Regions from separate parts of the Pedobacter sp. AC212 genome, predicted to be linked through region 3. Evidence: riboswitches for the same ligand, from Rfam matches in the RefSeq annotation. Region 3 holds a riboswitch; each other region holds the start of a gene.
What was found. A riboswitch is a leader RNA that binds a small molecule or an ion and turns the genes downstream of it on or off. The one in region 3 is predicted to bind S-adenosylmethionine.
Positions count from the first base shown of each region.

Region 1: another riboswitch for S-adenosylmethionine. It lies ahead of ACZZZC_RS13535 (O-acetylhomoserine aminocarboxypropyltransferase/cysteine synthase family protein); the one in region 3 lies ahead of metH (methionine synthase).
Region 2: another riboswitch for S-adenosylmethionine. It lies ahead of ACZZZC_RS12400 (SusC/RagA family TonB-linked outer membrane protein); the one in region 3 lies ahead of metH (methionine synthase).

Region 1 covers NZ_OZ409870.1:3,092,870-3,100,562, reverse strand. The annotation lists gene ACZZZC_RS13555 (queuosine precursor transporter) at 1-762, shown strand, start outside; gene ACZZZC_RS13550 (hypothetical protein) at 779-1,234, shown strand; partial or broken gene ACZZZC_RS13545 (homoserine dehydrogenase) at 1,309-2,555, opposite strand; gene ACZZZC_RS13540 (homoserine O-acetyltransferase family protein) at 2,770-3,852, opposite strand; gene ACZZZC_RS13535 (O-acetylhomoserine aminocarboxypropyltransferase/cysteine synthase family protein) at 3,913-5,244, opposite strand; SAM riboswitch class I at 5,536-5,646, opposite strand; gene ACZZZC_RS13530 (hypothetical protein) at 5,839-6,846, shown strand; gene ACZZZC_RS13525 (trans-sulfuration enzyme family protein) at 7,091-7,693, opposite strand, start outside.
Region 2 covers NZ_OZ409870.1:2,856,980-2,864,672, forward strand. The annotation lists gene ACZZZC_RS12385 (Crp/Fnr family transcriptional regulator) at 1-262, shown strand, start outside; gene ACZZZC_RS12390 (sterol desaturase family protein) at 336-1,163, shown strand; gene ACZZZC_RS12395 (SusD/RagB family nutrient-binding outer membrane lipoprotein) at 1,262-2,695, opposite strand; gene ACZZZC_RS12400 (SusC/RagA family TonB-linked outer membrane protein) at 2,706-5,879, opposite strand; SAM riboswitch class I at 6,223-6,323, opposite strand; gene ACZZZC_RS12405 (peroxiredoxin family protein) at 6,452-7,693, shown strand, end outside.
Region 3 covers NZ_OZ409870.1:5,231,463-5,239,155, forward strand. The annotation lists gene ACZZZC_RS22630 (four helix bundle protein) at 1-68, opposite strand, end outside; gene metH (methionine synthase) at 107-3,823, opposite strand; SAM riboswitch class I at 3,988-4,093, opposite strand; gene ACZZZC_RS22640 (hypothetical protein) at 4,210-4,383, opposite strand; gene ACZZZC_RS22645 (Bax inhibitor-1/YccA family protein) at 4,383-5,126, opposite strand; gene ACZZZC_RS22650 (hypothetical protein) at 5,167-5,733, opposite strand; gene murQ (N-acetylmuramic acid 6-phosphate etherase) at 5,826-6,641, opposite strand; gene ACZZZC_RS22660 (S41 family peptidase) at 6,831-7,693, shown strand, end outside.

The DNA of each region.
Region 1 (7,693 bases), 2.1 Mb from region 3:
AAAACTAAAGAAAGCCGCTTACTTCTCGTTCTGGGGAGTTTTTTTGTGGCGAATGCAATATTATCAGAATTTATCGGTGTAAAATTATTTAGTGTTGAAGAAACATTGGGTTTCAAGAAGTTTGATATTAACTTATTTGGTGTGCCTAATCTTTCGTTTGTAATGTCGGCGGGAGTGCTTACCTGGCCAATCATTTTTATCATGACCGATATCATAAACGAATATTTTGGGGTAAAACAAGTGCGGTTTCTATCTATTTTAACTTCCATTTTGATAGCTTTTGCGTTTTTAGTGGTTTGGGGCTCTATGCATTTAAGCGCAGCCGATTTTTGGGTTCATCAAAATATAAACGGTGAAGATTTGAATATGAATAACGCCTTCGCTGGTATTTTTGGCCAAGGCATGTGGATTATCGTGGGTTCTATCATTGCTTTTATTGTGGGGCAGCTCGCCGATGTTTTAATATTCCATCGGATAAAAAAGATAACCGGAGAGAAGTCGTTATGGTTACGAGCTACTGGTTCAACTTTGGTTTCTCAACTGATTGATAGTTTCGTAGTAATTTTCATCGCATTTTATTTAAACCCTCAATATCATTATAGCTGGCAAATGGTTGCTGCCATTGGTTTAGTAAATTATACTTACAAATTCCTTGTTGCTATTTTAATGACACCTATTCTCTATATCGTTCATGCTATAATTGATGGTTATTTAGGGAAAGATTTAGCAAAAAAACTAACTGAAATGGCAGGAAGGGGATAGCTTCATTTAATAAAATATGAAAAAGATATTTATAATAGTAGCTGCCTTAACATTTTTATATGCCTGTAAGGAAAAACCAGGTGGAGCGGAAGCTAAACCAAATGATATTAGAGGCACTTGGAAATTGATATCAGGAAAAATTATTGATAAACACACTGGAAAAACCAGCGACTATCCAATGAATTTTGAAATGATTAAGGTTATAAATGATACACATTTTGCCTTTTTAAAGCATTCTACAAATCCTAAAGATAGTTTAGGTTTTGATGCTGGTGGGGGAAGTTATACGCTAAATGGAAACGCTTACACCGAGCATCTTCAATACTATAAAAACAAAAATTGGGAAGGCCAAAAATTTGCTTTCAAAATTACTGTAGTAAATGATACGCTTACTCAAACAGGAGTGGAGAAAGTTGAAAAAGAAGGTGTTGATCGGGTAATTATCGAAAAATATATCAAAGAAAATAAATAACGCAAAAGGTCGGAATCGCTCCGACCTTTGTACTTAACAACAAAACAAATAAAAAAATTAACCTTAAAAAATTCTTATATCGACGCTAGTTCTTCCGCGAAGACATTTGCAGCAACCTGCTCCTGTTTGTAAATCTGCCTACCCGTATAGGCGACAAAAACATTCTTATCTAGTAGAAGATCACGATTACTAATCAAATTTCCCAATTTCACCGTACCGATTACGTATTTGTACTCACTGGCTGAATAACGCTCGCTAATGTTATCGAACTCCAGTAAACTGATTAAATCTTCATCAGCATAACGCAAATAGATCTCCAATAAAATATCTTCAGTGTGTTTTACACCATTTTCTGAGTGATATTTTTTGTACTCATAACGATAATCATAACGTAAGGCAGCAATATCAGAAAGTACAGCAGCGCCTGTTGGGTGGCCACCTGCACCTTTGCCAAAGAAAAATTGCTTATCAGCAAAAGCCGCCTGAACCGTTACCGCATTGTATTCATTCTCTACATTGTATAAGAAATCATCTTTTGCTACCAATTTTGGCAATACATAGGTTACAATATCCTTTGTGTTTACTTTTCTAGCTGTTGGAACCAGTTTAATTTTGAAGTTTTTTTCACGAGCATATTTAATGTCGTAATGAGACAGGTTTTGAATACCAATGTTCAATATCGCATCAGGGTTTACGAACAAGCCATAAGCATGCGCCGTTGCGATAGCTAATTTGTATTTTGGGTCGTATCCACCAACGTCCAAAATTGGGTCAGTTTCTGCAAAACCTAAGTCTTGCGCTTCTTTTTTAGTGCCGAATCATAACTCTGATTTTCGTTAAAAATTTTCGATAAAATATAATTCGACGAACCATTAAAAATTCCGCTCAGGGCATGGAAAAGTTCATTATCATAATATTCTTCCAGGTTTCTGATGATTGGAATACTTCCGCAAACTGCACCTTCGTAAAGTAGCGATGTGCCATGTTGCTGTTGTAGATCTACTAACTCTTTCAAGTGCGTAGCAATCATCTTTTTATTTGCTGAAACTACGTTTTTACCATTCTTCAATGCCGTAGTTACAATTTCGTAAGCCGCATCAGCATCATTTATCAACTCTACAATCGTATTGATTTCGGAATTATTCAGAATCTCGTTTTTATCCGTTGTAAATAGATCTTTATTAAGGGTACGTTTCTTTCTTGGGTCTTTAATCGCTATTTTAATGATTTCAAGGTTAAGGTTCTGGCTTTGGATGATGTCCAATAAACCTTGTCCTACAACTCCGAAACCAAATAATCCGATTTTTAAATTTTTGCTCATGTTGTTTTATAGTATCGAGTAGCGGAAAAAGTATCAAGAGTAGATGCTCAAAAAGGCTTTCGCTACCATTTGTTTTTGCTATTTTTTATTTGCCACGGAAACACGGATTTACACTGAATTAGGTACCCTAGTTTTCCGTGACTGATTAATTATTTCTATGTTTTTAACCTTGGGTTTTTATTTTAAACCTTCCACCGTTCATGCTTCTGCCTGATTAGGCAGTATGCTGCAACTTGATAATTTTTTTGTTTCTGCTTTCCTTAATGAAATTTCCGATGATGTTTGTTAATGCATTAGTTTCGATCAAGAAACCATCATGACCATATTCAGAATGAATGGAGGCAAATTCCGCATCGTTAATATGATCAGCTAAAAATTTCTGCTCCGAAATTGGAAACAGGAAGTCATTTTCAATTCCTATAACTAGCGTATTTGCTTTAATTAGCTTCAAAGCCTCGGCAATTGATTTACGGTTGCGACCAACGTTGTGGCTATCCATTGCTTTAGTTAAATAATAGTAACTATAAGCATTGAAGCGGTTTATCAATTTCTCTCCCTGATAATTTTGGTATGATGAAGCCCTGAAATTATCCGTTTTATCGTTTACGCTTTCTACCTGCGTATTGCCATAAGCATGGTAAGTTCTGTAGCTCAAAAGCGCTATACTACGAGCGGTTTTAAGTCCCTTACTACCGCCATCTGGCTGGTTAGCGTAAAAAGTTCTATCGGTGGTAATCGCCAAACGCTGGCTTTCATTAAAAGCAATTCCCCACGGAGAATGAACAGCATTTGTAGCAACCAAAATAAGATTCTCAATTCTGTTCGGCTCAATTATTCCCCATTCTACTGCCTGCTGACCTCCTAATGAACCGCCAATTAATAATTTGATGTTTCCAATGCCTAAATGATCGGCCAATAGTTGGTGAGCAGATACAAAATCGCGGATAGTAAATTGTGGGAATGATAGATAATAAGGTAAACCGTTTACAGGATTGGTACTTAAAGGATTGGTTGTTCCGTAGTTCGAACCCAAAACATTCGCACAAATGATATAATGTTCTTCCGGATTAAACAAAGCATTTTGCCCAAACAGACCTTCCCACCACTCAAAAACATCGTCATTTGCGGTTAAAGCATGGCAAACCCAAATTACGTTATCTTTTTTGGCATTTAATTTTCCATAAGTTTGAAAAGCGATTTGCAAGTTTCGAATTTTCTTGCCACTTTCTAACTTAAACTGTTTGGGATAATTATACACCCCAACCTCTGAAGAGGTCTTTGAACTTCTATCGGTCATATTATTGACTGTAAATTTTTAAACATGTTTTGTTGCAACCCTTTCGAGGGATGGATAGTATTAGGCTTGTAAACTTTCAGCAGTTGCGTGAGCGCTGATAGTAGCAAAAGCCTGCTCAAAATCTGCTTTAATGTCATCGATATGCTCAATACCAACTGAAACCCTTAACGCATTTGGTTTTACACCTGCAGCTAATTGTTCCGTTTCACTTAATTGTTGATGTGTGGTTGCCGAAGGCTGAATAATCAGCGTTTTAGCATCGCCGACATTTGCTAAATGAGAAACCAGTTTTAACTGATCTATAACTTGGGTTGCATTTTCCTTGGTGCCATTTAATTCGAAAGATAAAACACCACCGAAACCATTGCTCAAATATTTTTTTGCCAGATTATTGTATTTGCTGCTTGCTAAACCTGGATAATGAACTTCTTTAACAAGCGGATGATTTTCTAACCAGGTGGCCAACTCCAAAGCATTATCTACATGGCGTTGTACGCGAAGAGATAACGTTTCTAAACCTTGCAATAAAAGGAATGAATTGAAAGGCGAAAGGGCAGGACCCAAATCTCTTAAACCCTCAACTCGAGCACGAATGATGAATTGAATGTTACCAAATGGGCCGCCGATGCCGAAAACATCATTAAAAACCAATCCATGATAACCTTCTGATGGCTCGGTGAACTGCGGAAATTTTCCATTGCCCCAATTATAATTTCCACCATCAACAATTACGCCTCCAATGCTGGTTCCATGTCCGCCAATCCATTTTGTTGCAGATTCTACTACGATGTTAGCGCCATGTTCCAAAGGTTTAAATAAATAACCTCCAGCACCAAAAGTATTATCCACGATGAAAGGAAGATCGTATTTCTTCGCAATTGCTGCGATCTTCTCAAAATCAGGAATGCTGAAAGCCGGATTTCCAATGGTTTCTAAGTAGATCGCTTTTGTTTTCTCTGTTATCTTTTGCTCAAATTCTTCAGGCACATCTGGATTTGCAAAATCTACATGGATGCCCAGGCGTTTGAAAGCCACCTTAAATTGATTGTAAGTTCCTCCGTAAATATGTGTTGAGGAAACAATGCTATCTCCCGCTTCTAAAATATTATGTAATGCAATAAACTGTGCCGCCTGACCAGATGCTGTTGCTAACGCTGCAACTCCACCTTCCAACGCCGCAATTCTTTTTTCAAAAACATCAGTCGTTGGGTTCATTAAACGAGTATAGATATTGCCAAATTCTTTTAAAGCGAAAAGATTAGCGCCATGTTCGGCATTTTTAAATCCATAAGAGGTAGTTTGATAAATTGGAACTGCTCTTGATCCTGTGGTTGGGTCTATTTCCTGGCCAGCGTGTAACTGTAGTGTTTCAAATTTATATGAAGTTGACATAATTCTAAATGATTGATTAAATGAATGTTGAAGATTGATTTCAAGCTTATGGTTATAAAATTTATCACCATAAATCAAGATAATTTTGTAGGGCGTATCCCGATCTATCGGGACCTTCCAATTTGAAAAAGAAACAAAGGAGGAAGATTTTTAAATTACTGTATGCAACAGCACATACAAGTAATCGCCCGCATATCACAACAAATCAATGAAATAGAAGAGTTCTCTACCTGATTGAGGTTTAGCTGAGGTTCGCTTTGCGATTGAAGATTTAGTATTTTCATCAGTTATAATTTATATCTCCAAATAACACCATGTTACTTGGTCAGGAATTGGCACCTTCTCTTTCTGAGGGTTGCCAGTGGGTCACGGAGCCAGTCTCTCGCCACTTCTTTATAAATCAATCCGATTAAAGATTGACTTTTATTCAGTTGTTCACCAAATAATATTTCAAATATCTAATTTAATTTCGAAACAACAAAATTAAATTCTGATAATTTGTTAAGTGCTTGTGAATCAAATTCGTAATTTTAATTTGAAATCATAAAATAAACTTAACCTTAAAAATTTTATGTTTGTCATACCTATCTAATCATGATGAAAAAAATAAAATCTACTTCCTTAGTACTGCTAATTGCAATATCAGGATTAACAGCTCAGGCACAATTCGGGGGATTAAAAGACAAACTATTAAAAGTTGGAACGGCACAAGGTGCTAAAGCTCTTGGTGTTGATAAATTTTTAAAGCAACCCGCTGCCATTACTACAGCATTTGAAGATGTAAACCGCGAGGGTGAAAAAATGCCTGATTTTAATGCTAAGGCAAAATTTCAGCCGCTATATTTACTGCCTAAAAACCCTGATGGAGGTTTCGTTTTGTGCGAGGGATTTTATGAAATGACAAATAAGAGCTACTGTTTAAAAGCCGGAACTTTTGCACCTTCGAAAGGGGATGGCTACATGTTTGCTCCTGTTTTAGGTCCGAAAGAAGAGATTGTGGTTGCCATTTTAAAGAGCGCAGAAAAACATCCAGAGGTGGAACAGCATGATATTCAAATTTTGCTTTGGACGATTATTGCCAGAACAAAATTTGCTGATTATGCAGGTACAGTAAAGCTAACAGCATTGAAACTTTTAACACCGAAACAGTTAACCCAACTGGAAGGCGGTGCCTTAGGTATTTTACCTTTCGATGTAATGGAAAAAGCTAAAGATCAGCTTCCCTCAGGGATTAAAGCTGTTTTCGAGGCTGAAAACAATATCCGTCAACTGGTTTCTTCTGGCAACTATACCTATGCCGATATGGAAAAATACGCCATTATTGCAGGTATGGCGCCACCAAGGGCCGATGTGCCAAGTGGTATTTGGACAAAACACCCTGACGGTTATTACGTTCGCTATTTTCCGTCTGGTTATTCGGTTACTAAAGTTCAGGTTTATGTACCGAAGGAGTTGTTGGCGAATGGAAATAAGATTGTTTATGATGCTGCCGGCGATATTGCTTGTCCTGCAAATACTGGTTCTCAGCGGTTGGCGCAAACAAACGAGCCATTAGAACCAAATTATTCTACGAAATTGGTAACGGTTTGTAATCCTAAATAGATTTTGAATATGAGCGGGATTGTAATTCTTATGGATTTGCAATCCCGCTTTTTGCTGTAGGCCCTATGGGAAAAATGAAGGGGTAAAGTTAAATAGTTTGCCACCCATAGGCTGCGATTTAAAAACAGAGTTTTGCCAGCAAGTGACTACTAGGTTGCTATTTGAAACACCGTTAGCAATCTTATTTCATTTGTTAAAACTCATAGTTTTAAGATTGCTTCGTGCCTCGCAATGACGGGCTAAGTTACCCAAGTGCTTGTTCTAAATCAGCAATAATATCATCCACGTGCTCCAAGCCCACGGAAATTCTTAAAAGATTTTTTGGGGTTTTACTGTCTGGCCCCTCAACTGAATAACGGTGTTCAATTAAACTTTCCACGCCTCCTAAGCTGGTTGCTTGCGCAAACAGCTTTACATTATTAACCACTCTGCTCGTTTCTTCTACATCACCTTTAACTAAGAACGACATCATTCCACCAAAATCCTTCATCTGTTTTTTAGCAATCTCATATTGAGGATGCGTTTCTAATCCGGGGAAGAATACAGCCTCTACTTTTGGATGGTTAACCAGATATTGCGCAACTAATTTGCCGTTTTCGCAATGGCCCTTCATGCGGTAAGCCAGGGTTTTTATACTTCTACAGAGTAGATAACAATCAAACGGAGAAGGAACCGCTCCACCGGTTTGTTGTATATTTTTTATTTTTTCCCAAAGCTCATCTTTTTTGGCAGTGACCAAGATTCCACCTAAAACATCGCTGTGGCCACCCAAATATTTAGTACTGCTATGCATTACAATGTCAGCGCCTAACAAAATTGGATTCTGTAGAATAGGAGAGGCGAAGGT
Region 2 (7,693 bases), 2.4 Mb from region 3:
CGTTTTAGAGGAAATTTTGAAGACACACCCGGAGTACGAACCGCTCCGTAATTTTTTTCTGATGAAAATGCTGGCGGAATCCTTAAAAATGCTGGAATCGTTTGTTACGCAATCGCCTGAGGAGCGCTACCGGGAACTTCTTGCTGAGCGTTTTGACCTGGTAAACAGAGTGCCAGATAAATACATTGCCTCCATGCTCGGTATTACTCCGGTTTCTCTAAGCCGTATTCGAAAAAGGATGTATACAAAAGGCAAACAATGACATAAATTATCTTTTGTTAACGGCGCAAAATCTATCTGTTCTATACTTTTGAGAAACAAAAAATAATATAGATATGGAAAAGATAATAGAATCCGCCGTTGGTATTTTTAGTATTTCGGCCATCCGGTATTTTGTACTTGCCGGAATTCCTTTCATGCTGTTTTATCTCATGATGCCTGCTAAGCTGAATAAGTTTAAAATTCAGCAAAAGTCGGCAACAAAGAAAGACTTCATCCGTGAGGTATGGCATTCCATGCAGAGTACGTTTGTATTTTCAATCATCGCAGTGGTGTTAATTTTCACCCCACTTAAGCAGTACACCAGAATTTATAGTCAGATCGATGATTTCCCGGGATGGTATATCGGTGTCGCCTTGCTTTTGAGCCTCGTAATCCATGATACTTATTTTTACTGGATGCACCGACTGCTACATCATAAAAAACTGTTCAAACTTGCCCATCTGGTTCATCATAAAAGCACTAATCCGTCACCATGGACTTCTTATAGTTTCCATATACTAGAAGCCTTTACCGAAGGCTTTGTTCTGGTGCTGATTGTGATTCTGTTGCCGATGCATCCCTTAACAATATTACTGTTTACTGTGACAGGTTTCATCATTAATGTGTATGGTCATCTCGGCTACGAAATCATGCCTAAATGGTTTCGCTTCACTTTGGCGTTTGAAGTTTTGAATACTTCAGTTCACCATAACCTGCACCACAGTAAATTTAAGGGGAACTATGGACTGTATTTTAGGTTCTGGGATAGGGTAATGGGAACCGAACATCCGGATTATGTGAAGGAATATGACCGCTTGCAGGATCAGCGCTTTGCTCCGAATCCTTTTGATAAACGAGAGTTGAAGATACAGCAAAAGGAGAAATATGAGCAGGCGCTCTAACATCCGGCTCGGTCAAATATTTTGTTACAAAAATGCCCTGGAAACATTTGGGTTTCCAAGGCAAAATTACTTTTTTCAGTCTGAAAAAAAAGCTAGACCTAATTGATATCAAACCATAATTTGGTGGTCAGCAGGTCAGCACCCTGGCTGGCCACCGCATTTTTATAGCTTTGTCCGTTTAAGGATTGCTCTGTACCCGGATAAATAAAACGTACCGGAATCTGGCCATTTAGTACCGTATTTACCGAAGCGGTAAGTTGCGGGTAATCCAATCGGCGACGCTCGGCCCAGGCTTCCAAACCTTGCCCAAAAAGCGCAAGCCATTTTTGCTCACCGATTGATTTTTTATAATTAGCAGCATCATATTGAACTGATGCCTGCGCCAGATAAGCATTGGCTGCAGCATCTGATACACCAAATTGTTTCAGCGAAGCTATGATGCCTTGCTTGTAAAGATCTGCAGCATTTTCTGTAGTTAAGCCTCTTGCAGCAGCCTCGGCTCTATCGAAAAGTAATTCTGCATAGCTGAAAATTACGGCAGGGGATTGTGGCGCAAGAAAATAAGTTCCTGGCTTGGATGTTTTGGCAAAACCCAGGTTACTGGCTTCTGAATTGGTTAATCCATTGGGCAAACCCACATATCCTTCAGGGGTTGCGGTTTGTGTTCTGCTTGCATAAACTGGCAGGCGTGGGTCATTTAGCGAAAAAAGCTTATCAACTATTGTTTTGCTGATCCGGTAATCATCACGGGTATCAAATTGTGCACTCACGGGGTTCTGTTGTGGGGAGATCTGATAAATCAGTTGGGCAATATCCGTATTGTCACTGATATATTGATCGCCATCAGCCTTAATCTCATCCAATACCTGCTTTGCCTTTGCAGGTTCTCTATCTGCAATTCTCAAAGCGATTCTTAACCGTAAAGAGTTAGCGAACTTTTTCCATTTACCAATATTTCCACCATAGATAATGTCACCTGTAATGGCTTTCCCTGCAGGATCAAGAGCATTTTTAGCATTTTTCAGATCTTCCAAGAGGCCAAAATAGACGTCTTTTTGTTTGTCATAAGCTGGCGTAATGAATTCGTCTAATTTTCCTGCCTGGCTGTAGGGAATATCCCCATAGGCATCTGTAAGCAACAGGAATGACCAGGACCTTAAAGTTAAAGCCACACCCCGGTAGTTTGGATTGGCGGTGGTATTTCCGATTTCAATGATCTTGTTAAAACCGGTGATACTTTGCGAGTACAAAGTAGACCATAAAGAGATAAAACTACTGTTGGAATAAATAAAGCGATCTTCTTCGGTATACTGGACCTTTGCCCAGTGTTGCGCAAAAAGAAGACTCGAATTCATGTTGTTTGTTGTTCCCCAATAGGCATCGGTAGTGTTTTTTATCGCAGCAGTAAGCAGATAATCAGGCTGTGCATTTTCAGTAGCGTTCGGATTGATGTTTACTTCGTCGAGTTCCTTGCCGCAGGAGGCTGCTAAAATTGAAACGAAAGCAGTGATATATATAAATTTATTTTTCATGTGGATAGGATTAAAATTTAATGTTCAGGTTAATGCCATAGCTGCGGGTTGTTGGGTTAGAAAGGCTCTCAAGCCCCTGGCCATTACCAGTGTTAAAGGCTACCTCCGGATCGATATCGGCTACATTACGGTGCAGTATCGCCAGGTTTCTTCCTACAAGTGATACCGAGACGCCTTGCAGACTTAAAGGACGTATCCATTTCGAGGGTAGGTTATAGCTCAGTTTAATCTCGCGGAGTTTGACGTAGGAAGCATCAAATATATTGGCCTCATCAATGGTGCGAAACGACTTGTAATAGGTTTGTGCAGAAAGTATTTTCTCATTGCGTTTCCCATCAGCCGTTACCCCGTCGAAAATCATCCCGTCATCGTAAACCGTTACACCGGCAGGCGCCGTAGCACCATCAGCCAGTCTTACCGTTCCATTTGCTTTCACATTTCCCGGATAATAATAGGAAATTCCCCCAAATTCTGCCGCTCTGCCTGGCAGGGTAGAGGCCAGCACGCCTGTATAGGTTCCTGTTGCATAGGTGCCGTTGTAAATTGAGCCGCCAAAGCTGGCATCAATCAACACGCCCAAACTAATACCCTTATAGGTGAAGGTATTGGATATGCCGCCTATCCAATCTGGTGTATATTTACCCAGGACCCTTTTGGTAGGATCAGTCTGTGGAGCTCCTGTTGCATTGACGATGATATTTCCACTGCCATCTCTTAAAAAAGCGTTACCAAACAGCGTTCCATAAGGTTGGCCAACAGCTGCGATGACTTGAGCCGAGTTCGTTGCCACGACATAGTTTTGCAACAGCCCCGCTTGATCCAGCTCGATGACCTTACTTCTGTTCGCGGCATAATTCACATCAATATCCCAGGTCAGCTGCTTTCTGATAGGAGTAACCCCCAATTGTACTTCCACGCCTTTATTGTTGATTTTTCCTGCATTTAATAATTTGGACCTGAATCCGGTACTTTGACTAACATCCACACTTAAAATCTGGTCGTAGCTATTGGTATTGTATAAACTTACATCAAAACGAAGGCGCTTGTTGAACAACACAGCTTCTGCTCCTAATTCAGATGAGGTCGTGGTTTCAGGTTTCAGATCAGGGTTCAAATCCGTGGCCGAAGGGCTGAGTTGAGGATTGCTCCCAAAAGGGGCACTGAAAGAATAAGTGTTAATCAGGCGATATGGATCGGCATCCTTACCTACTTTTGACCAACCTCCACGAATTTTGGCATAATCGAGCACCTCGCTCTTGATATCAAAAGCCTCTGTCAGCACAAGGCTTCCGTTAAAGGAAGGGTAGAAATAAGATCTGTTCTGGGCCGGCAATGTCGATGACCAGTCGTTACGGGCCGTCACATTTGCAAAAAGGTAATTCCTAAATCCAATCTGCGCCGATGCGTAACCACTGTAGGATTTCAATTTACTATAATTATTAGAAGAGGTAAGCGGATCTCTGGAATTGTTCAAAGTATATAAGCCAGCGACAGCAAGCCTCGGTGCACTCTGATCATTTTGTTCGATATATCTTGAACGTATATTTGTTCCCAATAAGGCTTCCACGCTGAAATCATCATTAAGCTGTTTAGTGTAGTTCAAGGTTGCATCGGTATTGCTTTCGTTCACGGTAAAAGCACTTTCGGTATAGGAACCAAATGGAGTTCCGTTAGTACCATATGCAATCCTGATTTTGCGGCGATCATTGTAATAATCCGTTCCCGAACGGAAGTTAAAGTTAAGACCATCAGTAATTTTATAATTCAGGCCAATGTTTCCGATAATCCTGTTCCGGTTTTGTGATACTGTATTTTCATAGGCCACCCAGTACGGATTACTGTAGTAACTGGTGTTCCAGTTGAAAGTGTTTCCGTTTTCATCCCGGTAGTTTTTCAATTGATTAATGTCTACCTGTCTGCCAAACCAGGTAAACTGAAGCATGGTACTGGTCGACCTGGAACCGCCCGTTCCTGGTAAGTTGTCAGAACCAAGTTTACTGTAATTTGCGTTGGCAGTAAGGGTCAACTTGGGCGTAATTCTCAAAGTGGTGTTCAGGGCAAACGAATTCTTGTCCTGCCCGGAGTTAGGCACCACACCAACCTGTTTTAGATTGTTGTAGGATAAGCGGTAATCAAATTTCTCTCCGGCATCTTCAAGGGCAATGCCATTGGAAAGAGAATAGCCAGTTTCAAAAAAATCACGAACATTATTTGGATTGGCTACAAATGGAACGGCTACTCCCTTTGAAAAAAACTGGGGAATCAGCCTGCCATCCATTCTCGGGCCCCAGCTTTCATCCACACCGTCATTCGTTCCGGCACCCTTGCCATCTACGTAGCTAAACTTGCCTTCTGATCCCTGACCAAAAATATCCTGGTACTTTGGCAGTGTAAGTAAACTTTCAATAACCCCATTGGAGTTAAAGCTGACCCCCAAACCCTTTTTCGATTTTCCGGATTTTGTTTTGATAATAACTACTCCGGCCGCTGCCCTTGAGCCGTACAACGCTGCTGCGTTCGGGCCTTTAAGCACACTGATTGATTCTATATCATTTGGATTGATATCGGAAATTGTATTTGCGTAATCTCTTGCGCCAGCGGAATTGAGCTGCGAATTGTCAACCGGTATACCATCCACAACAAAAAGCGGCTGATTATTGCCAGAAATAGAAGTTTCTCCTCTAATCACTATGCGGGAAGAACCCATATCGCCCTGGCTATTGGTTACCCTCACGCCAGCAACCTTACCCGCCAACGCATTTACCAGGTTGCTTTCCCTCGCTTCAGTCAAGCTCTCACCTTTGAGCTCCTGTACGGCATAACCCAGCGATTTTTTTTGTCTCGAGATACCCAGAGCCGTAACCACAACTTCATCTAAAGCGTTATCCGCATCATTTAAAACCACGTTGAGCACCTGTGTATCGCCAGATACTTCCACTTCTTTAGTAGCGAAGCCGATATAAGAAAATACCAATGTGCTTTTGCCAGTTACCGTAATGGTAAAACTGCCGGCACCATTACTTGTTACTGCCTGTTTGGTACCTTTTACAAAAATGGAAACACCGGGCAGAGTTTCTCCTGATGAACTTTTAACCGTGCCTGATATGGAGATGTTTTGTGCACGTACGAATGGGGAAAGCAATAGCAGAAATAATATTGCCGGAAGCTTAATCTTGTTGAACATAATAGATATTGTTGATGATTAATTAAGGGATGATGTCGCGAAATTTAGGCAAAGCTCTTCCACTCCGCTTTTGACGAATTTTTTAACACACTAATAATGAAAATTTTAAGTTTTTGTGGTATTTGCTAACTTTAGTCTGTACAAATACCCGTTCGCATTCGGTCTCTTTTACTTCGGTTTGAAATGCATGCGTAAATTGATTTTTGCTCGTTAGTTTTTTCCATTTAATTTATTTTTCTGATAGATCAACACTTATCAATTGTAGCAATCCGCTTATAAAAAAAAGCACTCCTATAAATCAGGAGTGCTCTCATATTCATTAACAATGATTTGGCCTTCAACTGACTTAACTATCCCGGACTTTCCGGGATGGAATTAGCACCATACCTAAGGCTGGTTGCTAAGGTTTCACAGGGCCATTCCCTCCACCTTTCTTGATAAGTATTTTAAAATAACTGGCGCAAAGATAATAGAAAAATCATATTGTCTAGTAATTCTATAGATTTTGTTTAAATATTTTTTTCTTAAGGCTAATCATGCCTACATTTGCGCTGTTAATTGATCAACATCCCATGAAAATAAAATATATTTTAATAGTTGTAGCAGGACTTTTCCTACAGAATGCAGCAGCGCAGTCAAAAAATGAAATCAAAAGCAATAGTGTCGAATCTCCGAAATCTTTTCGGGCAGATGGAATCTGGAGAGGTGTCTTTAATCTCAAACCCGGTGTTGAAGTACCATTTAATTTTGAAATTAAAAATAGAAACGGTGATCAACCCTTTCTCAGCTTTTTAAATGCCGATGAGCGCTTCGACGGGGGAGTTGTAAAAAGGAAAGGAGATTCATTGTTGATTAACCTGGATCAGTTCGACAATGTTCTTGCTTTTAAAATCCAGAAAGATTCACTTGTCGGCGTATTGAAGAGACAGGATGGATCTGGAAAACCACTGCCTGTGTATGCCAGTAAAGCAAAGCAATATCGGTTTGCAACCAGTGGTCAGGCACCAGATGCAGATTTTTCTGGAAAATACGATATTGTTTTTCAGTCACAGAATGGCAAAAAGGAAAATGCAGTAGGACTTTTTAAGCAGGCCGGAAATAAAATTACAGGTACATTTCTCCGCATTACCGGCGATTCCCGCTATCTTGAAGGCAGTGTTGATGGAAACCATTTTTATCTTTCCGGTTTCATCGGTTCGAGCCCTGCTTACTACAAAGGCACATTTTCAAAAGAAGGTAAAATTGTGGGAGAAGTAGTGAGTGCCAGGGGGAATACGCCCTTCACCGGAACTCAAAATCAAAATGCTGCCCTCCCGGATGCGACCAAATTAACTTTTTTAAAAGATGGGTATAAAACGCTTGACTTTTCTCTTCCGGATGTTAATGGAAAGAAGATTTCGTTAAAGGATGAAAAATTTAAAAATAAAGTGGTGATCCTGACGATTACCGGAACCTGGTGCCCTAATTGTGTAGATGAGGCAGCATTCATCGCTCCATGGTACAAGGAAAATCGCAGTCGTGGCGTTGAAGTTATTGGCATTCATTATGAGCGGCAACTGGATTCGGCTTATGTAAAAAAAGCATTAGGAAGATTTCGCGATAAGTTTGGCATTGAATATGATCAGGTGATTGCTGGCAAACCCGATAAAAAACAGGTTGCAGAATCACTTCCTGGACTAAGTAATTTCCTTTCTTTTCCAACGATGATCATCATCGATAAAAATGGAAATGTTGCTCAGATCCATACAGGTTATAGTGGACCAGCAACGGGAAAATATTACACTGATTTCGTCAAAGCATTTAATGATGAAATT
Region 3 (7,693 bases):
ACTTGAAAAACCATTTTAGAGATTTCAATTCCCATTTTCCAAACTTTAAGCTCCCTAAAATTATGCATCTTGTCTAATTACTTTATACTATGTACTAAATACTATATCAATATGCTAAATTAGGCGAGAGCCACTTCTCTGCTTCCTCCATCGTCATTCCTTTTCTGATTGCGTAATCTTCCACCTGATCTTTGGTGATCTTTCCCAGGCCGAAATATCTTGATTCTGGATGGGCAAAGTAAAAACCACTCACCGCAGCTGTTGGATACATGGCGTAACTTTCTGTTAAGTGTAAGCCAATTTTGTTCTCCGCATCAAGCAAGCTAAACAAAGTTCCCTTTTCCGTGTGTTCCGGACAAGCAGGATAACCCGGTGCCGGACGAATACCTGCATATTCCTCCTTGATCAATTCCTGATTACTTAAATTTTCATCCTTCGCATAACCCCAATATTCTTTCCGAACCCGCTCGTGCATGCGTTCGGCAAAAGCTTCAGCCAAACGATCTGCTAATGCTTTCGCCATAATGCTATTATAATCATCATGATTGGCCTCAAATTCTGCTACCAACTCATCAATCCCTATTCCTGCAGTTAAAGCAAAGCAGCCAAAATAATCTTGAATACCAGATTCTTTAGGAGCAATGAAATCAGACAAAGCATAATACGGCTGACCATCAACCTTTTCGGCTTGCTGACGAAGAGTGTGGATAGTAACTAGTCTTGAGTCTTCAGTACTAAGTCCAAAATCGCCAGGTAGACTTCCGACTTCGGACTTCTGACTTTCGACCTCCAAATGAATGTCGTCTCCAACGGCGTTTGCTGGCCAAAATCCAATTACCGCTCTAGCCGTTAACAACTTTTCATCTAAGATCCGTTTCAATAATGCCTGCGCATCATCAAAAAGCTTTTTTGCTTCACTCCCAACATTTTTATCATCAAATATTTTCGGGTAGCTTCCGCGAAGTTCCCAGGTATGGAAAAATGGTGTCCAATCGATATATGGAACTAATTCATCCAAAGGATAATTATCAAAAACCCTGGTTCCGGTAAATTCAGGAACTGGTAAATTTCGATCGAAATCTATCTTAAATTTATTTGTCCGTGCTTCTTCAATGGTTTTGAAACGCTTATCAGAACGCTTGTTCAAATGCGCTTCCCTGGCTTTTTCATACTCCGCTTTGATGCCAGCAACGTAGTCACCTTTTGTTTCAGGATTCATCAGCGTACTGCAAACAGTAACACTTCGCGATGCATCTAAAACATGAATAGCCGGGCCAGAATAATTTGGGGCAACTTTTACAGCCGCGTGAATCCGTGACGTGGTTGCTCCACCAATAATTAATGGAATGGTAAAACCTTCTCGTTCCATTTCTTTGGCAAAGTGCACCATTTCATCAAGTGATGGTGTAATTAACCCACTTAAGCCAATAATATCGGCATTTATTTCCCTCGCTTTTTTGATGATCTCCTGCGCAGGAACCATCACGCCCATATCTACAATTTCGAAGTTATTACAAGCTAAAACTACCCCCACAATGTTCTTCCCGATATCATGAACATCACCTTTAACGGTAGCCATCAATACTTTCCCTGCCGAGGAATTCTGATCCTGATCTGGATTATCTAGTTTCTCCTGCTCAATAAAAGGAAGCAAATAAGCCACCGCTTTCTTCATCACCCTGGCCGACTTTACCACCTGAGGCAAAAACATTTTTCCAGCACCAAATAAATCACCAACAATGTTCATTCCGTCCATCAATGGTCCTTCAATCACTTGTATTGGGCGGGCATATTTTTGACGAGCTTCTTCAACATCATCGTCAAGATACTCTACAATTCCTTTTACCAGGGAGTGAGATAGGCGTTCTTCAACCGGTCCTTTCCTCCATTCTTCGTCTTTTATAATTTCTTTCCCTTTTGATTTTACCGTATCAGCATATTCAACCAATCTCTCTGTAGCATCATCCCGTCGGTTCAAAAGTACATCTTCTACCCTCTCCAAAAGTTCGGGTGGAATTTCCTGATACACCTCAAGCATACCTGCATTTACAATCCCCATATCTAAACCGGCCTGAATGGCATGGTATAGAAATGCAGAGTGCATCGCTTCGCGAACAACATTATTTCCTCTAAATGAAAACGAAATATTTGATACACCACCACTTACTTTTGCATGTGGCAGGTTTTCTTTGATCCAACGGGTAGCGTTAATAAAATCTACCGCGTAGTTATTATGTTCTTCTAAACCTGTGGCTACGGTAAGGATATTCGGGTCGAAAATAATGTCTTCAGGAGGAAAACCGATTTCATGCACCAGAATATCATAGCTTCGTTTACAAATCTCTTTTCTCCGTTCGTAGTTATCGGCCTGGCCTTGTTCATCAAAAGCCATTACAACAACGGCAGCGCCATATTGCATAATTTTACGGGCACTTTCACGAAACTTATCTTCACCTTCTTTAAGTGAAATAGAATTCACAATTCCTTTTCCCTGCAAACATTTCAATCCATTTTCTATCACCGACCACTTAGAGGAATCGACCATGATAGGCAATTTGGCAATATCAGGTTCGGAGGCAATCAGATTTAAAAACTTCGTCATGGCAGCTTCCGAATCGAGCATGCCTTCATCCATGTTTACATCAATAATCTGCGCTCCACCTTCTACCTGTTGTAGGGCCACAGCCAAGGCCGCTTCGTAATCGCCACCTAAAATTAACTTTGAAAATTTTGGAGATCCGGTGATGTTTGTCCTTTCGCCAACGTTTACAAAAATACTGTCTGGCGTTATCGTTACAGGCTCCAATCCGCTTAAGCGCATAAAAGGCTCAATAGTTGGCAATTTCCGTGGCGAAGCTTTTTTAGCATTCTTTGCAATGCAGCCAATGTGATCAGGAGTGGTGCCGCAACAGCCACCCACGATATTTACAAATCCAGATTGGATAAAATCGTCGACCAAGTGAGCCGTTTCATGTGGTTGTTCGTCGTAAGCACCAAATTCATTCGGCAAGCCGGCATTTGGATAAGCAGAAACGTAACAACCCGCTTTGGTAGCCAGCTCTTCGATGTGCGGACGCATCTCTTTTGCCCCTAAAGCACAGTTAAAACCAATGCTTAAAGGTTTTGCATGCATTACCGAATTTAAGAAAGCTTCTGCTGTTTGACCAGAAAGCGTTCTTCCAGAAGCGTCGGTAATCGTTCCCGAAATCATAATTTCGAGCTTACGACCAACTACTTCTTCATATTTTTTAATGGCCACAATGGCTACTTTTGCATTTAGTGTATCAAAGATGGTTTCGATGAGAAGCACATCAGAACCTCCATCTACCAAACCGCGAACTTGTTCATAATATGCCGCTTCCAGTTCATCAAAATAAACCGCCCTAAAACCTGGGTCGTTTACATTTGGCGACATCGAAAGGGTTCTGTTGGTTGGCCCAATTGCACCTGCAACAAAACATTTCCGATCGGGATTAGCCGCCATAAATTCAATAGCAGCCTCTTTTGCCACCCTCGCACCTTCAAAGCTTAACTCATAAGAAAGATCTTCCATCTGGTAATCAGCCATGGAAATTCTTTGTGTACTGAAGGTGTTGGTTTCGATAATATCCGCACCAGCGGCTAAATATTCAAGATGTATGGCTTTAATAATATCAGGCCGAGTGATGTTGAGCAAATCGTTATTGCCTTTTACATCACACGGATGATCTTTAAAACGTTCCCCTCTAAAATCCTCTTCGGTTAAAGTATAACGCTGAATCATGGTACCCATCGCACCATCAATTACTAAAATACGTTTTTCTAATTCTTCTCTTATGCTCATACTAGTATTTAGTAGTTAGTATCGAGTATCAAGACATTCGACACGAGATGTAACTACATTTCAACTCAATATGTAATCTGGCATTTGTTATCTAAATACTAAAGACTATATACTAAGTACTAAAAAAGCTTATTTAAAAAGTTGGTACGAGAATCGTAATCCTAAACTTATCTGCCCCCGATTAAAATCGGGATAGAATGTAGCACCTTGTGTGGTCACAGGTTGCTAAGACTTCGTTGGGTCTAATCCCTCCGTCTTTCTTAATAAGCGTACAAAAATGCAACAAAGCAACATCAATTCCAAAAATTATCGCTCTGCTGCCAAATAAAATTACAAAGGCCATGCAAATTTGCACAGCCTTAAGAATATTGTTTTGTTTGAGTGCTTTAAACAGCCTCCCTTTTTCCGAATCTTTTGTTGTAGTAGGTAATCAAATATCCCATCCAAAAAGCACCAGGCAAACAACTAATAAAGATATGATCTGTAATATAAGTTACAGTAATTGCCTGGATAGTGCCGCCAACTAAAATGAAAAAAGCGATTACCAAAAACTTGCTCATTATTTTCTACTTCCGAAAATGCGTAGTAAGAAAAGGAAGATATTGATAAAATCAAGGTATAGCGACAAAGCTGCCATTATAGCTAATTTCTTTGTATCAGCAGATGGAATTGATTCTCCGCTTTCTTCAATTCCCATTCCAATTCTTTTAATTTTTTGAACATCGTATGCAGTCAATGCTGTAAAAACAGCAATACCAACAAATGCCATAATTAAGCTAAACTGTTCACTTTTAATAAACATGTTTGCAATACTGGCTATAAATAAACCGGCAACACCAACCATTAAAATTGGGCCGAACTTACTCAAATCTATATTTGTTGTATAGCCCATTACAGCCATTATACCAAAAATACCTGCGGCTGCAGCAAAACAAGTTATAATCGATGTGCCAGTGTAAATTAAGAGAATAAAACTCAAACTTACGCCCAGCAGCACAGAAAACAGTACAAACACACCTAACAAGGCGCCATAAGATAGTCTAGAAAAGCCAGCCCCCATTACTAAAACTAGCCCTAGTGGTGCAAACATGGCTACATAACCTAACGCAGTTCTTCTTCCTGTTTCAAAATCGATTAATGATCTTAATGCTGACTCCGTGTTTGAAATATAAAAAGCAGATAGAGTTGATAAAGCCAACGCTACAAACATCCAAAGGAATACGTTTGCAAAAAACTTCTTCGATACGGAGTTTTCCTGTACAAAGACACTATTGGTTTGATAATTATAATTTTGTTGTTCCATTTTTAATTTTGTGTATTTAAATGATTTTAAAAATAACAATTTAGTTTAATCTTTTTGTCAAGAGTTCTTCAACTTTTTTAAAGAACTGTAGCGGTTTAAGTGTACGCCATGGCAGATTATCAAAAGCTCCCCCAAAGTTGATATAGTAATCTATGTTATTGTCTTTAAATTCGGAAATAACGTGTTCTTGAAAATTTACGCCAACAATCCATCCATCTTCTACTTCCTGAAACCACTCTTCATAATAGCTATCATCAGATGCGTGAAAATTTAAAACGTTCTCGCCAATAAGGATAAATTTGGTAATGCCTTCGTCCATCATCAATTCTAAAATATCACGTTTAAGTAACATGATATCATTATTAATTGCATCATTCCATTCGCCGATAAATTCGATAATGGCATAACTGCGATCATAATCGGCATACAAAACCTTCATGTAAAGGGTGTTCGACCCGAATTCGTCCCACTGCGGATGCAGCAAGAAATTATAAATCTGCTTGTCGAAATAAATTTCCGAATACTCGGTATTGTAAAATGGTGAGCGCTCATCTTCTGCCGAAACATAATCATCTCTCCACTGGTAATAAGGCTCGATTTCGTGCATTTTAATATTTAATTTTGAGTGAGTGAATTTCGAATGACTGAATTTAACGGCGATGCTAACTCTATCATTCACTCATTATATCATTCATTCATTTACTGTGGTTGTCGTTGTCCCGCCTCTACCGCTTTACGTACGCTTCCATATTTTGTAAGTAAATCTGCCGCCTCATCATAGCCTATGTTTAATTCATCTGCCACCATCTGCGTTCCGCGATCGACTAATTTGTTATTGGTTAACTGCATATCTACCATTTTGTTTCCCACTACCCGTCCTAATTGAACCATCACGGTAGTACTCAACATGTTTAAAACCAATTTCTGTGCAGTACCAGATTTCATTCGGGTAGAACCAGTGATAAATTCCGGGCCAACAACAACTTCAACCGGAAAATCAGATTCAGCAGCGATTGGTCCACCAGTATTGCAAACAATACAACCGGTCAAAACACCGTGCTTACGGGCGGTATTTAAACCACCAACTACGTAAGGTGTGGTTCCAGATGCGGCCAAACCCACTAAACAATCTTTTTCATTGATGTTAAATTCTTCCAAATCCTTCCAGGCTTGTTCGGCATCGTCTTCTGCAAATTCTACTGCCTTTCTAATGGCCGTATCGCCACCGGCAATAATTCCAACAACCCAATCAAAAGGAACTCCATAAGTTGGTGGACATTCGGATGCATCTACGACACCTAAACGACCACTTGTACCTGCGCCAATATAAAATAAGCGACCGCCTTTTTTCATTCTTTCGGCAACTGCCGAAGTTAGTTTTTCTATCTGAGGCAAAGATTTTTCGACTGCAAAAGCAACGGTCTTATCTTCATTATTAATGCCCTGCAAAACCTCCAATACCGACATTTTGTCGATGTTATCATAATTAGATTCCTGCTCGGTAACTCTGTTCATAAATTTAATTTTGATAAAATTCGGTAAATTCTTTTTAAAAAGCGGCGTAAAAACTTAAAAATATATCTTCATGTAGCTGTAAGAATAATTACATCCGTTAATTTATGTTAAATATTAGAAACAAAAGACATGAAAATGCAGTTAAAAAATATAGTAACCCGCTAAATTTCATAAATTTGCACAACGCTAATGAAAAAAAATACCCGAAATAACCTACTGATTGCAATAAGCTATTCTGTGATTTTAATAGTAGGTATGATTTTGGGGATAAAATTCATAAAAGACCAGGGTTTTGGCGTTCAGCGAAGTCCGCAGTTGGCTATAAATAGTGACGGAAAACTTGAAGAGATTCTGCACATTATCAATAAAAACTACGTTGATGAAATTAATACGGATTCTTTACAGAATCTACCTATAGATAGCGTTCTACATCAACTAGATCCCCATAGTGTTTATTTGCCTCCAACCGATGCGCAAGATATGACCAACAATTTAGAAGGTAACTTTGAAGGTGTTGGCATTGAATATTACATGCTCAATGATACGATGATGGTTACTGGAGTAGTTAAAGACGGGCCTGCCTACCAGGCCGGAATAAAACTGGGCGATAAAATTTTGAGTATTGATACCGCTGTTGTAAGCGGGCGAAACTTGCCAAAAGAGCAGTTAACCGGACGTTTTCGAGGTAAAGCCGGAAGCGGTGTTAGCGTTGTTTTAATGCATAATGGAACACAGGTACAAAGTAAGTTAATGGTTACCCGTGGTAAGGTAAACATTAGTAGTATTGATGCTTCTTATATGATTAATCCTGAAACTGGTTATATAAGAATTAGTAAGTTTGGAGCAAATACGGATAATGATTTCGCTACTGCTGCTAATAATTTAAAAGCCAAAGGGATGAAGAAGCTCATTCTCGATCTCCGCGACAATGGTGGAGGGTATTTTTCTGCTGCTACGGGTTTAGCTGATCAGTTTTTACCAGAAAATAAACTCATTGTTTACACTCAGGGTAAACACGAACCTCGTACCGATTATTTTTCAACCGGTACTGG